DNA from 2 places in the Sphingomonas sp. SFZ2018-12 genome. Region 2 is predicted to be linked to the other one. Evidence: riboswitches for the same ligand, from Rfam matches in the RefSeq annotation. Region 2 holds a riboswitch; the other holds the start of a gene.
What was found. Region 2 has a riboswitch for cobalamin ahead of GO308_RS08910 (TonB-dependent receptor). Riboswitches for the same ligand answer to the same signal wherever they lie in the genome.

Region 1 (5,881 bases), on a different contig from region 2:
TCGCCCGCCATCATCGGGTGCCAGGCATCGGGGCACCAGCCCTTCACCGCAAAACTGCTCATGCCCTGTCCTCAAGCCTTGGCAGGCTGGCGAGGATGGAATTGCGCCGGGTCTGCCACAGCCCGGCGGCATGGAGCGCGGCAAAGCGGGCTTCCATCGCCGCCAGCGCAGCCGGATTCTCGCGTTCAAGAAATGCGCGAACATCGGTCTGGCCCAGTGTCGCGTCGTGATAAAGGTCGAACAGATGCGGCGGTACGCTGCCTGAAAGGTGCGCAAAGGCACCCATATGGTCCAGCGTCGCGGCCAGTTCTGCCCCCCCGCGAAAGCCGTGCCGCATCATGCCCGCCACCCAGCCTGGGTGCGCCGCGCGGGCGCGGACCACGCGGGCGATCTCTTCGGTCAGGGTGCGCGCAACGGTGCGCCCCGGATCGCGATTGTCGAGGTGGTAGAGCGCCGCCGAACCACCGATCAGCGCCTTGGCAGCGGCAAAGCCCGCCTCGTGCGCGGCATAATCGGCGGCCAGCAGCAGATCGGTTTCGGGCAAGTCCTGAAGATGGACAAAGGCGTCCGCTCCTTCAACACGCTGGCGCAGGCCGTCAGGATCGGCAAAGGTTCCGATCGCATCGGAGGCTGCGTCAAACGCATGGTCCGATGCCGCCAGCCATGCCTCACCAGCAGCGCGCCGGGCCGCTTCAGTATAGACCTCGGCTGCATCGCCAAGACCCAGTCCATAGCTGCCGGGGGCCGGGCCATAGACGCGCGGTGCCGCAGCCTGCCCTGCAAACGGGTTCCAGTCCGCCGGTTCATCGCGCAAACACAGCGCGCGCACCGCTTGGCCAAACAGTATCGGCAGCGCAGGAAAGGCATCGCGGAACAGGCCGGAAATCCGCAACGTCACATCGATACGCGGCCGGTCCAGCAGCGCCAGCGGCAGGATTTCGATGCCTGTTACCCGTTCGGACGCGGTGTCCCACAGCGGCTTTGCGCCCAGCAGGTGCAGCGCCATGGCGAATTCCTCGCCCGCCGTGCGCATCGTGGCCGATCCCCACAGATCGAGCACCAGCCCGCGCGGATAATCGCCGTGATCCTGCAGATGCCGCCGGATCAGCTCCTCTGCCAGTGTCACCCCTTGGGCATGGGCCGCGCGTGAAGGCACGGCGCGCGGGTCTATCGCATAAAGGTTTCGCCCGGTTGGCAGCACATCGCTGCGCCCGCGAAAGGGGGAGCCGGAGGGACCGGGCGGAACGCGGCGTCCGTCGAGTGCCGCCAGCAATCCGGCCCGCTCGGCTGCGCCCTGATCTCCCCGCCCGAACACATGCAGCCCGCCACCGAACTGGCTGTCCTTTACATCGCAAACGAAGCGGTCGATCCGGGTGATCGCCTCGACCAGCGTGGCCGCGTCATCAAGGCCCAGTTCCGCCTCAAGTCCCAGCACGCGCGCTTCGTCGCGGATGTTCACTTGCAGACGGTCGCGGCGGGCCGGGTCCAGCCCGCCAGCGTTGGAGAATTCATCCAGCAGCGCCTCGATCCGGGCCAGCCCCGCACCGCTTTGCGTTTGCACCAGTGGCGGGGGAACGTGCCCGATCGTAACCGCGCTGATCCGGCGCTTGGCCTGCGCCGCTTCGCCGGGATCGTTGACGATGAACGGATAGATCACCGGCATCGCGCCGGTCAGCGCCTCGGGCCAGCAAGCATCGGACAGCGCGACTGATTTGCCCGGCAGCCATTCCAGTGTGCCATGTGCGCCGACATGCACCAGCGCGTCCACGCTTCGCTGGCGCAGCCACAGGTAGAACGCCACATAGCCATGGCGCGGGCAGCGGGACAGGTCGTGATAGTCGCCGTCGCGATGGGCGCGCTCGCCGCGTTCGGGCTGCAAGGCTACCAGCGCGTTGCCGATGGGCAGCGCGGCAAAACGGAACGCGCCATCGGCGGCGGCAGCATCGGCTTCCGGCTCGCCCCATGCGGCGAAAAGTTCAGCGCGCAGGGTATCGGGCAGTGCTGCCAACGCCTTGCGGTACTCTGCCAGCGGCCAGTGCTGATGTGTGCATTCAAGGAGCGCTGCCAGTCTGGCCTGCGCGTCAGTGGCATATCCCGCCTCGGCCAGATCGGCCAGGATCGCCTCGGCAGAAGCCAGCGCATCCAGCCCCACGGCGTGGGCGATCTGGTATGCCTTGCCGGGATAAGTCGACAGGACCAGCGCAACCCGCCGCTCGGCAACCGGCGTTTGGGCAAGTGCGATCCAGCCCGCTACCCGCGCGGTGATCGCTTCGATCCGGCCGGCATCGGCGCGATGGATGGTACGGGCAAAGCCAAGCGCGGGATCGCGCGTCCCCGCCTCCTTGAAGCTGGCGATGCCTGCAAACACCCGCCCGTCAATTTCGGGCAGCACCACATGCATGGCAATGTCTGCGGGGGAAAGCCCGCGCGACGCCGCCGCCCATCCCGCGCGCCCGGACGTGGCCAGCGCCAGCTGAAACACGGGAACGCCCGCGCCATCAAGCGGGGTGGCGCCGTCCTCGCCCCGCGCGGAAAAAGCGGTAGCGTTGATGATCGCTACCGGGCCAAGTCCGCGCACCCAGCGGTCCACCTGTTCGCGCACCTGCGGGGCTTTCAGCGAGGGGACGAAGATCGACAATGCATCGAAACCGCGCTGCTCGAACGCGGTATGCAGGGCGGCAAACGGGTCCAGATCGTGGGCGGTCAGGTAAGAACGATAGAACACGATCAGGACCAGCGGCCTTGCCGGATCGCGCACAAAGGCTTCAGGATCGACCACGCCAAAGCCGGGATGCCAGCCTCCCGCCATCGGCAGCGGATCGCATGTCCGGGCGGGGGCATCAATCAGCCCCGCCAGCTGCGACAGCGCGGCAAGCGCCGCCTGCGCCGCCCCTGCACCGCCAGCATCGCACCACTGCGCAAGTTCGCGCAATGCAGGCACCGGCACGGTCGAAACCGCATCCAGCCGCGCGTCCTCCCAGCCGTCGCCGGGCAGCACGGCCAGGGCGATGCCGCGCGACCGGGCCAGCGCCTCGACCTGTTGCAGCCCGTAGCTCCAATAGGGCGTGCCGCCGATCAGCCGGATCAGGATCGCCTTTGCACCCGAAAGTGTCCGCTCGACATACGTGTCGACCGACAGCGGATGCATCAGCGCCGCCAGATTGGCGAGCCGCAGCGAAGGGAACGCCACATCGCCCGCGCGGGCCTGATGCCATGCCGCCGCGAATGCGCCCAGGTCGCTGTCCGAAAAGGACAGGACCACCAGATCCGCAGGCTCTTGCCCCAGATCCTGCGGGACGGCGGTTTCCTCCATCCCGTGCGTTTCGCGGAAAATGACGTGCATGGCCCGCGCCTTACGCCAGCAGCACCGCGCGAATGGCGTCTGCATCGACATGATCGTGCTCGGCAATGGCGACCAGCGTGGTGCGGCGCGGCTCGTCAGGCCGCCACGGGCGGTCGTACTGGTGGCGCACCCGCGCGCCTACCGCCTGCACCAGCAGCCGCATCGGCTTGCCCGCAACGGCGGCATAGCCCTTCACGCGCAGGATATGGTGATCGCGCGCCAGCGTTTCGATCCGCGCCACAAGCACTGCCGGATCGGCGATCTCGCCCCATGCGATGACGGTGCTGTCAAAGTCGTCGTGCTCGTGGTCGTCATCTCCATCATGGTGCGATGGGCGCGCGGCGATGTCGTCCTCGGCAGCGGCATCAAGGCCCAGAACCACGCGCGGATCGACCACGCCTTCGGTCAGTTCGATCACCGGAACCGGGCGACTAAGCTCCGCCGCGATGATCGCGCGCGCTGCGGCGACACCTTCCGGACCTGCCAGATCAACCTTGGTCAGCAGAATCATGTCGGCGCAGGCAAGCTGGTCCTCGAACACTTCCGAAAGCGGCGTCTCATGATCGATGCTGGGATCGGCGGCGCGCTGGGCGTCAAGCGCGGCCACATCGGGCGCGAACCGGCCTGCCGCCACCGCTTCGGCATCGGCCAGCGCCAGCACACCGTCCACGGTGATCCGGCTACGAATCGCGGGCCAGTCAAACGCCTTGAGCAGCGGCTTGGGCAAGGCCAGACCCGATGTCTCGATCAGGATGTGATCCGGGCGCGGATCAAGCGCCAGCAGCTTTTCCACCGTGGGGATGAAGTCATCCGCCACGGTGCAGCAGATGCAGCCATTGGCCAGTTCTACGATGTTTTCCGCCGGGCAATCCGGAATGGCGCAAGATTCCAGAATCTGGCCATCCACGCCCAGCGAGCCGAATTCGTTGACCACCACCGCCAGCCTGCGCCCGCCCGCATTGCGGATCAAATGGCTGATGAGCGTGGTTTTCCCCGCGCCCAGAAAGCCCGTAATGATGGTGACAGGCACCTTTGACAGGTCGGCCACAAGCAATTCCTCCGCGCGCCAGAGCGACAAACGGCGGGGCTTGCCGGACAAGTCCGGTCGGCGCATCGCAACGGGCAGGCGCGATGAAGCACCCGTTACCACGCGGCCGTGCAGCCCCAGCCGCACAGCTTCGTCGCTCAGACGGAGAGTTACCGTGCCGTGACCATCCCCTGGATCAGGCAAGAGCGACCGGTGCGCCGGCAGGTCTCCTGGCTCGCGGGTCACAGCTTGATGCACGCCTTCCCAGACTTTGCGCCAAAGCGCTGTCCAGTGGCAGCTCCTGTGTTCAGGAGCATGTGCATCGCGCTATCCGCTTACAGTTGCAGGGACAGCCACGGATTTGGGAGCAAGCTCCCGCACCGCATTCCCGATTAAGCCCCTTGCGGGGCACCGGCGCGATCATTGAAGGGCGGGTTGCCCCGGTCCTTCGCCGCGCGCTCTAGACGAAAATGCCAGCCAAGCCAATTGAAGTTGTTGCTTCATCCTCTTTACGCCATCGCCTTATCTCGGATGGGTTGGCTGCCAGGCGCTCGATCGCATCGCAGGGATAAGTCCAGAGCGTTATTTCGGTTACGCCTTTTCTGATCCTGGAAGCCCCCGATAGGGCCAAGCGGCCGTCCTTGGCCCACCGTGTTCGCTCGCGGGACGTGATGCAGAGAATATCCTCGACCTGCCGTTGACTGACAGGCTTGCACGCTATCCGGAAAAGCCGTTTCCGTATGGCATCGACGAGATCTTCCGCAGCCTGCCTTGAATTCGGATCAAAGACACAACTTTTTCTGGATTTAACGAATGTTCCGTTGGAACGAGCCATCAGCATCCGGATCGCCGCGTCGCGCTCGCCGTGATGTACGCGAAGCCCGAGCGGCATTCGGACATCAAGATCGATTGAGACGGTGCAGGACTGGTCATCGTGGCTGAGTATGACGCAACGATCCACGCAGTGACGGTCAGGCAACGACCGAAACCTCGATTTCATCGAACCGCTTCCAGCGATAGATCGCGTAACTCGCCAGCCAGCAGAACACGAAAAGACCGATGATGGCGAAGCCCAGACCATTGAAATTTTCGCCCAGTTCAGCGGCGACCCGCCATGGCCTACCCGTAAGGGCCAGCTTGTCGCCAATCAGGGCCAGCGTTTCGATTCCACCAATGACAATCGCCACGATGGCCGAGATCAGGGTAATGGTGATGTTGTAGTAGAGCTTGCGGATCGGCTTCACGAAGGCCCATTCATAAGCGCCCAGCATCACCACGCCGTCCGCCGTATCGATGAGGGCCATACCGACCGCGAACAGGGCGGGCAGGACCAGGATTGTCCCGATCGACAGGCCATCGGCGGCCTGGCTGGCCGACATGCCCAGAATGGCAACTTCGGTTGCTGTATCGAACCCAAGCCCGAACAGAAACCCCAGCGGGGCCATATGCCAGCTTTTGTTCACGAGGCGGAACATCGGCCTGAACAGTCTGGAAAGCAGACCGCGCCCACC
Region 2 (5,881 bases):
ACGGGGTGGGGGCCAGGCTGATCGCCAGCGCAGTCATCGATCCTGCCACGCTCGACACGATGACGCCGGCCAGCGTGAACACGACGATGCTGCCCGATCGCCCGACGATCAGCGCGAGCAGCGCCATCGTCGCCGCCGCCCCGCTGAGCGCAAAGGCGGGCAGCAGCCACGGCGCGGCGGCATAGCCGAAATAGAGCGAGATCACCGCCCCCAGCGCCGCGCCCGCCGACACGCCGAACAGGCCGGGGTCGGCGAGCGGGTTGCGCAGATAGCCCTGCATCACCGCGCCCGACATGCCGAGCCCCGCGCCGACGAGCGCGGCGAGCACGGTGCGCGGCAGGCGCAGCTCGGCGATGATCGGCCAGCGCGGGTCACCCAGCGTCCAGGCATCGAACGGAATCCACACCTTGCCCGCGATCAGCGAGGCGAGCATCGCCGCCGCGATCGCCGCGACCAGCGCCAGGTTGAGCGCCCCCCGCCGGGTCATAGCGACCGCCGCACGCGCGCAAGGTGGCCGACCGCGTCGATGATCGTGGGTCCCCCGCAATTCAGCAGCCGGTCGGGATAGGGGCGCACCGCGATCCGATCGCGCAGCCCGTCGAGCACCGGGTGGCCCAGCATCCGGTCGTCCTGCCCCCGCGCGCCGACCGACAGCAGCAGCCGGGGCGGGCGCGCGACCAGCGGCTCGAGCGGGAGCACGTCCCACTGCTTCAGGCCATAGCGCGCACTTTGGTTGGCGAAGCCCGTGCTGCGCAGCAATTCGTCGGCCAGCGTGCCGGTGCCGGGGACCAGCCCGCCGCCCTGCCAGATCAGCGCCGGTACCGCCGGGCCCCCGGTCCGCGCCGCGCGCACCGCCGCGTCGATCCGGCGGACCAGCGCCTCGCCACGTTCGGGCCGGCCGATCGCCGCGGCGATGGTGCGGATCTGCGCGTCGCTTTCCGCCACGGTCGCGGGCACGCCGATCTGCACCAGGGCGATGTCCAGCCGGCGGAGCGCAGCGATCGTCGAAGGCTCGACATGCGCGCCGGCGATGACCAGGTCGGGGTCAAGCGCGACGACCTCCTCCGCCGTCCCCGACGTCGCGGTAAAGCGTCGCGCCAGCGCGATCGGGATCGATGTCGCGCGCGGGTCCTGCGAATAGTGGCTGATGCCCGCGATCTGCCGCGGATCGGCGACCTGCATCAGCACCGCGTCGACGCACGGGTTGATCGACACGACGCGTGGCGATGCGCCTGCTGATTGCCGTCCGGCGGCAGTCGGCGGCGCGGCGGTGCAGCCGGCGCTCGCCAGCGCCAGCGCCATAGCCGGTACGGCCGCCCGGACCCACGCGATCGCCGTCGCGCGCATCAGAACTCGACACCCTTCTGCGCCTTGAACCCGGCCTTGTAGGGGTGCTTGACCTCGCCGAACTCGGTGACCAGGTCGGCGATCTCGATCAGCGCGGGCTGGGCGTTGCGGCCGGTGATGCAGATATGCTTGGTCAGCGGCCGGTCCTTCAGGAACGCGACGATCTCGTCGATTGGGAGCGTCTCTTGGCGCAGCACGATATTGAGCTCGTCGAGGATCACGAAGTCATAGGCCGGGTCGAGGATGAGCGCCTTTGATCGTTCCCACGCCGCGCGCGCAGCGGCGATGTCGCGGGCGCGGTCCTGTGTGTCCCAGGTGAAACCCTCGCCCATCAACTCAAAGGTCAGCAGGTCGGGATTGGCGTGGAAGAAGTTCTTCTCCCCGGTTTCCCAGCTGCCCTTCACATATTGGACGATGCCCACCTTCATCCCCCAGCCCAGGCTGCGGATCGCCATGCCGAACGCGGCGGACGACTTGCCCTTGCCATTGCCGGTATGGACGATCAGCAGCCCGCGCTCGAGCGTGTGCCGCGCCTGGATGCGTGCGCGTGCCGCCTGGACGCGCTTCATGCGTTCGTTGTGGCGGGCGAAGTCGGCTTCGGTTTCGGTCATCGGTCGTTGCTCCATGAAGCCAGGGCGTCGCGCACGCGTTGCCAGCCCGCCACATCGCCCGGCAGTCCCAGGCGCAGCCACGTCGGCTGCGCCGCGAACGGGCGGGTCAGCACCCCGGCGCGGGCGAGGTGCGCGAACAGCGCGTCGCGTCGCGGCAGCGCGACCAGCGTGAAGAACGCGGTCCGGCCGACGATGTCCAGCCCCGCCGCCGCGACCTGCGCCGCCATCCGCTCGGACGCCTCGCTCAGCCGCTGGCGCTGCCCCGACTGCCAGGCCGTGTCCCCATAGGCGGCGATCCCCGCCGCCAGCGCGGGCGTGCTGATCGGCCAGTCGCCCAGCATTGCGCGCAACGGTCCCGCAATGGCGGGCGGCGCGATGACGAAGCCCAGCCGCAGCCCGGCCAGCCCATAGAATTTCCCGAACGATCGCAGCACGATCAGTCCCGGCCAGCCGCGCCCCGCCACGCTGTCGTCGGGGGTCGCATCGGCAAAGGCCTCGTCGACGATCAGCCAGCCGCCCTTCGTCGCCAGCCGCGTGGCGACGCCGGCCAGCGCGTTGGCATCGGCGCACCATCCGTCCGGGTTGTTGGGGCGGGCGAGGACGATGTGGCGGTGTTCGCCGGCGACATCGGCGAAGTCGGCGCGGGACAACGCGACCGCCCGGTCCTGCGGCCACATCGCGCGGTGGCCCGCATAGCCCGGTGTCACCCAGCCGGCGGGTCCGGGCAGGATCGCCCCGATCAGGCGCAGCGCCAGGTCGCTGCCCGGCACCGCCACCACATGGTCGGGGACGGTGCCGAAGGCGTGTGCCGCGCGCGCCTCCAGCTCTGCCAGCCGCGCCGGATCGGGCAGGGGGGCGGGGGCTTCACCGGGTTCAGCGACCGGATAGGCCCAGGGCGCGATGCCGGTCGACAGGTCGGTCCAGGCCGCCACCTGCGGGAACCACGCGCGCGCCTGGTCGACGCGGCCGCCATGGACGGCGAAGCGCGCGATCAGGTCGGGGGCGGGCGCGGGCGCGGTCATCAATAGGCCAGCCGGACGCCGGCATAGCCGGCGCGTCCCGGGGTACCGAAGCGGAAGAGCGTTTCGTAGCGTTCGTCGAACAGATTCTCGACCCGGCCATAGATTTCGACGCGGTCGCTGACCGGCCACGCGGCGCGCAGGTCGGCGATGACATAGCCTTCGATCCGGCGGCTGTTGGCGGCATTGTCGAAACTCGCGCCGACATGGGTCAGCGTCGCCCCGGTTTCCAGCCCGAACGGCCAGCGATAATCGACCAGCGCCGTCACGCTGTGCCGGGGACGGCGGACGAGCTGGCGGCCGAAATTGGCGTCGCCGGGCGACCGGTTGGTCGCGTCGAGATAGCTGTAATTCGCCTGGACGCTGAGCGCGGGCACGGGCTGCAGCGCAAGCGCGAACTCGACGCCCTGTGCGCGGGCGCGCGCGACATTGTCATAGGTGCCCGACGGCCGTCCGACGCAGATGCCGGTTGGCGGGGCGGGACAGGAGATGAAACCGATCAGGTCGTTCGACGTCCGGCGGAACCAGGTTGCACTGGCGCGCAGGCGGCCTTCCGCCAGCGCCTGGCTCACGCCCGCGTCCCAGCCCCGCGATCGTTCGGGCCGCAACGTGGCGTTGCCGAAATCGCTTTGCAGCTGGAACAGCGACGGTGCCTTGAACCCCTCGGCATAGCTGGCGCGCAACGTCGTGCCCGTTTCGCCAATCGCGAACACGCCGCTCGCGCCGAGCGTGGTGGCACCGCCAAAACGGTCATGGTCGTCGTGGCGCACCCCGCCGGTCAGCGTCACCCCGCGGGCCGGCGTCGCCACCAGCTGGCCATAGACGCTGTCCAGGCGCGCGCGCCCGACCGTCGGCGGCGCGCCGAAGCTGCTGCTCGTGAAGCGCGATGTCTCGCGCTCCAGCCCGCCGGTCGCCTGCCACCCCTCGACGATGTCGAGCACGCCCTGATATTCGATCCGGGCGTTGCGGCCGTACGCGGCAAAGGTTTCGGCATCGCCCTGGGCGCGGTCGATGTTGCGGCGGCGCGTGTCGGTATGCGCATAGCCCAGCCGGTTGCGCAGCCGCCCGTCGAACAGCGCCGCGTTGATCCCGCCATAAGCGACCAGCTCGCGCGTGCGCGATTGCTCGTCGACATCGCCGAACTGAAAGGCCGGGGGCGCGAAGCCGTCGATGTTGACACGCCCGTTGGAATACCAGCCTCGCGCCTCCGCAGAAACGCCCTCGGCCACCGCCACGCTCAGCCGCGCATTGGCACCGAAATTTTCGTATCCGTCGCGCTCTGTGCCGCCGCGCGCCTCGCTGAACGCGGAAATCCCGTCGGTGCGAAACCAGCCCGCGCCGCCGCTCGCCGATACCGGTCCGATCCGGCCCGCGACGTTGCCGACGACCTGTCCGGTGCCGCGATAACCGCCCTCGCCGCGCAGGTTGGCGGTCAGCCGCTCGGTCGGCTGGCGCGTGATCATGTTGACGACGCCGCCGATCGCCTGGCTTCCCCACAGCACCGAAGACGGTCCGCGCAGCACCTCGATCCGTTCGATATTGCCGACCAGCAGGTTGCCGAAATTGAAGCCGCCGCCCGGTGACGACGGATCGTTCAGCTTGACCCCGTCGATCAGCGCGACCGTCTGGTCGCTTTCCGCGCCGCGGATGAACACCGATGCGGTCGCGCCGATACCGCCGTTGCGCGTGATGCTTACCCCCGGCACGGTGCGCAGGATATCGGCGACCGTTCGCGTCTGGCGGCGGCTCAGTTCGGCATCGTCGAGGACGGTGACCGACTGGCCGACCCGTTCGATCGGCTGGGGCGTGCGGTTGGCGGTGACGACGATGACGGAATCGTCGACGACCGCCGCGTCACGGTCCGGATCGGCGAGCGCCGGGGCGGGGAGACAGGATGCCAGGGCAGTGATTGCCCCGGCGGTGGTCACGAAACTGGCGCGCACGACTTCCCTCCACGATCGGGGGTCGCGCGCCAGCGGCACGATGCAACGAAGGCCGGGCATCGCCCGCGCACGCCACCCCATTCGATGTCGTCACGCGAGGAAGACCCTCGATCGCGCTGAACACCCCGTCCGCGCAAAGGACCGACAATGTCCGGCAGGTCTCCTGGCTCCCGGGTCGCCGCGATCGCCCCGCCTTCCCGGCCGATCTTCGGCCAGTGGCATGTGGGGCGACCGCTCGCCGGTCACAGTTGCGGGGACAGCCGCGGCTGGCGGGCTATCCGCCCGCTTCCGCGTTCCCTATTAATCCCATCTCTGGGAACCGAACACGGAAGGCGGATTATGGCAGCCACGCGCGCATGGCAAGACGAAAGGCGCTGCGGGTGCTGACCCTGATCCTGGGCGGGGCGCGGTCGGGCAAGAGCAGCCGGGCGCAGGCGCTCGCCGAATCGCTCGCCGACACCCGCATCTATCTCGCCACCGCCCAGGCGTTCGACGACGAGATGGCGGACCGGATCGCGCGCCATCGGGCGGATCGCGGCGCGGGCTGGCGAACGGTGGAGGTTCCGGTCGATCTGCCCCGCGCCGTTGCGGATGAAGGCCACCCGGACCGCGTTCTGCTAATCGATTGCCTGACCTTGTGGACGAGCAACCTGATGCATGCCGAAATCGATGTCGCCGCCGCCGGCGATGCCCTGGTCGCGGCGCTGTCGGCGGCGGCGTGCCCGGTCGTGATGGTCAGCAACGAGGTCGGGCTGGGCATCGTTCCCGACAATGCGCTTGCCCGCCGGTTCCGCGATGCGGCGGGACGGTTGCACCAGCAGGTCGCCGAGCGCGCCGATCATGTCGAGTTCATGGTCGCCGGCCTGCCGATGCGGCTCAAATAGCCGGCGGCTGCAGGACTCAGGCGCGTGCCGCGCCGAAATGCGCGCGCGCGGCGGCGACGAAGGCCGCGATATTGGGT

Region 1: linked by a shared signal. The riboswitch ahead of cobW (cobalamin biosynthesis protein CobW) and the one ahead of GO308_RS08910 (TonB-dependent receptor) in region 2 are both predicted to bind cobalamin.

What each region holds. Positions count from the first base shown of each region.
Region 1 is NZ_WTFM01000006.1:133,294-139,174, reverse strand. It holds gene GO308_RS16805 (cobalamin biosynthesis protein CobG) at 1-62, opposite strand, end outside; gene cobN (cobaltochelatase subunit CobN) at 59-3,343, opposite strand; gene cobW (cobalamin biosynthesis protein CobW) at 3,354-4,391, opposite strand; cobalamin riboswitch at 4,573-4,801, opposite strand; gene GO308_RS16790 (hypothetical protein) at 4,831-5,262, opposite strand; gene GO308_RS16785 (HoxN/HupN/NixA family nickel/cobalt transporter) at 5,342-5,881, opposite strand, start outside.
Region 2 is NZ_WTFM01000001.1:1,876,896-1,882,776, reverse strand. It holds gene GO308_RS08930 (iron ABC transporter permease) at 1-487, opposite strand, end outside; gene GO308_RS08925 (ABC transporter substrate-binding protein) at 484-1,347, opposite strand; gene cobO (cob(I)yrinic acid a,c-diamide adenosyltransferase) at 1,347-1,958, opposite strand; gene GO308_RS08915 (threonine-phosphate decarboxylase) at 1,955-2,980, opposite strand; gene GO308_RS08910 (TonB-dependent receptor) at 2,980-4,980, opposite strand; cobalamin riboswitch at 5,056-5,259, opposite strand; gene cobU (bifunctional adenosylcobinamide kinase/adenosylcobinamide-phosphate guanylyltransferase) at 5,277-5,804, shown strand; gene GO308_RS08900 (LysR family transcriptional regulator) at 5,821-5,881, opposite strand, start outside.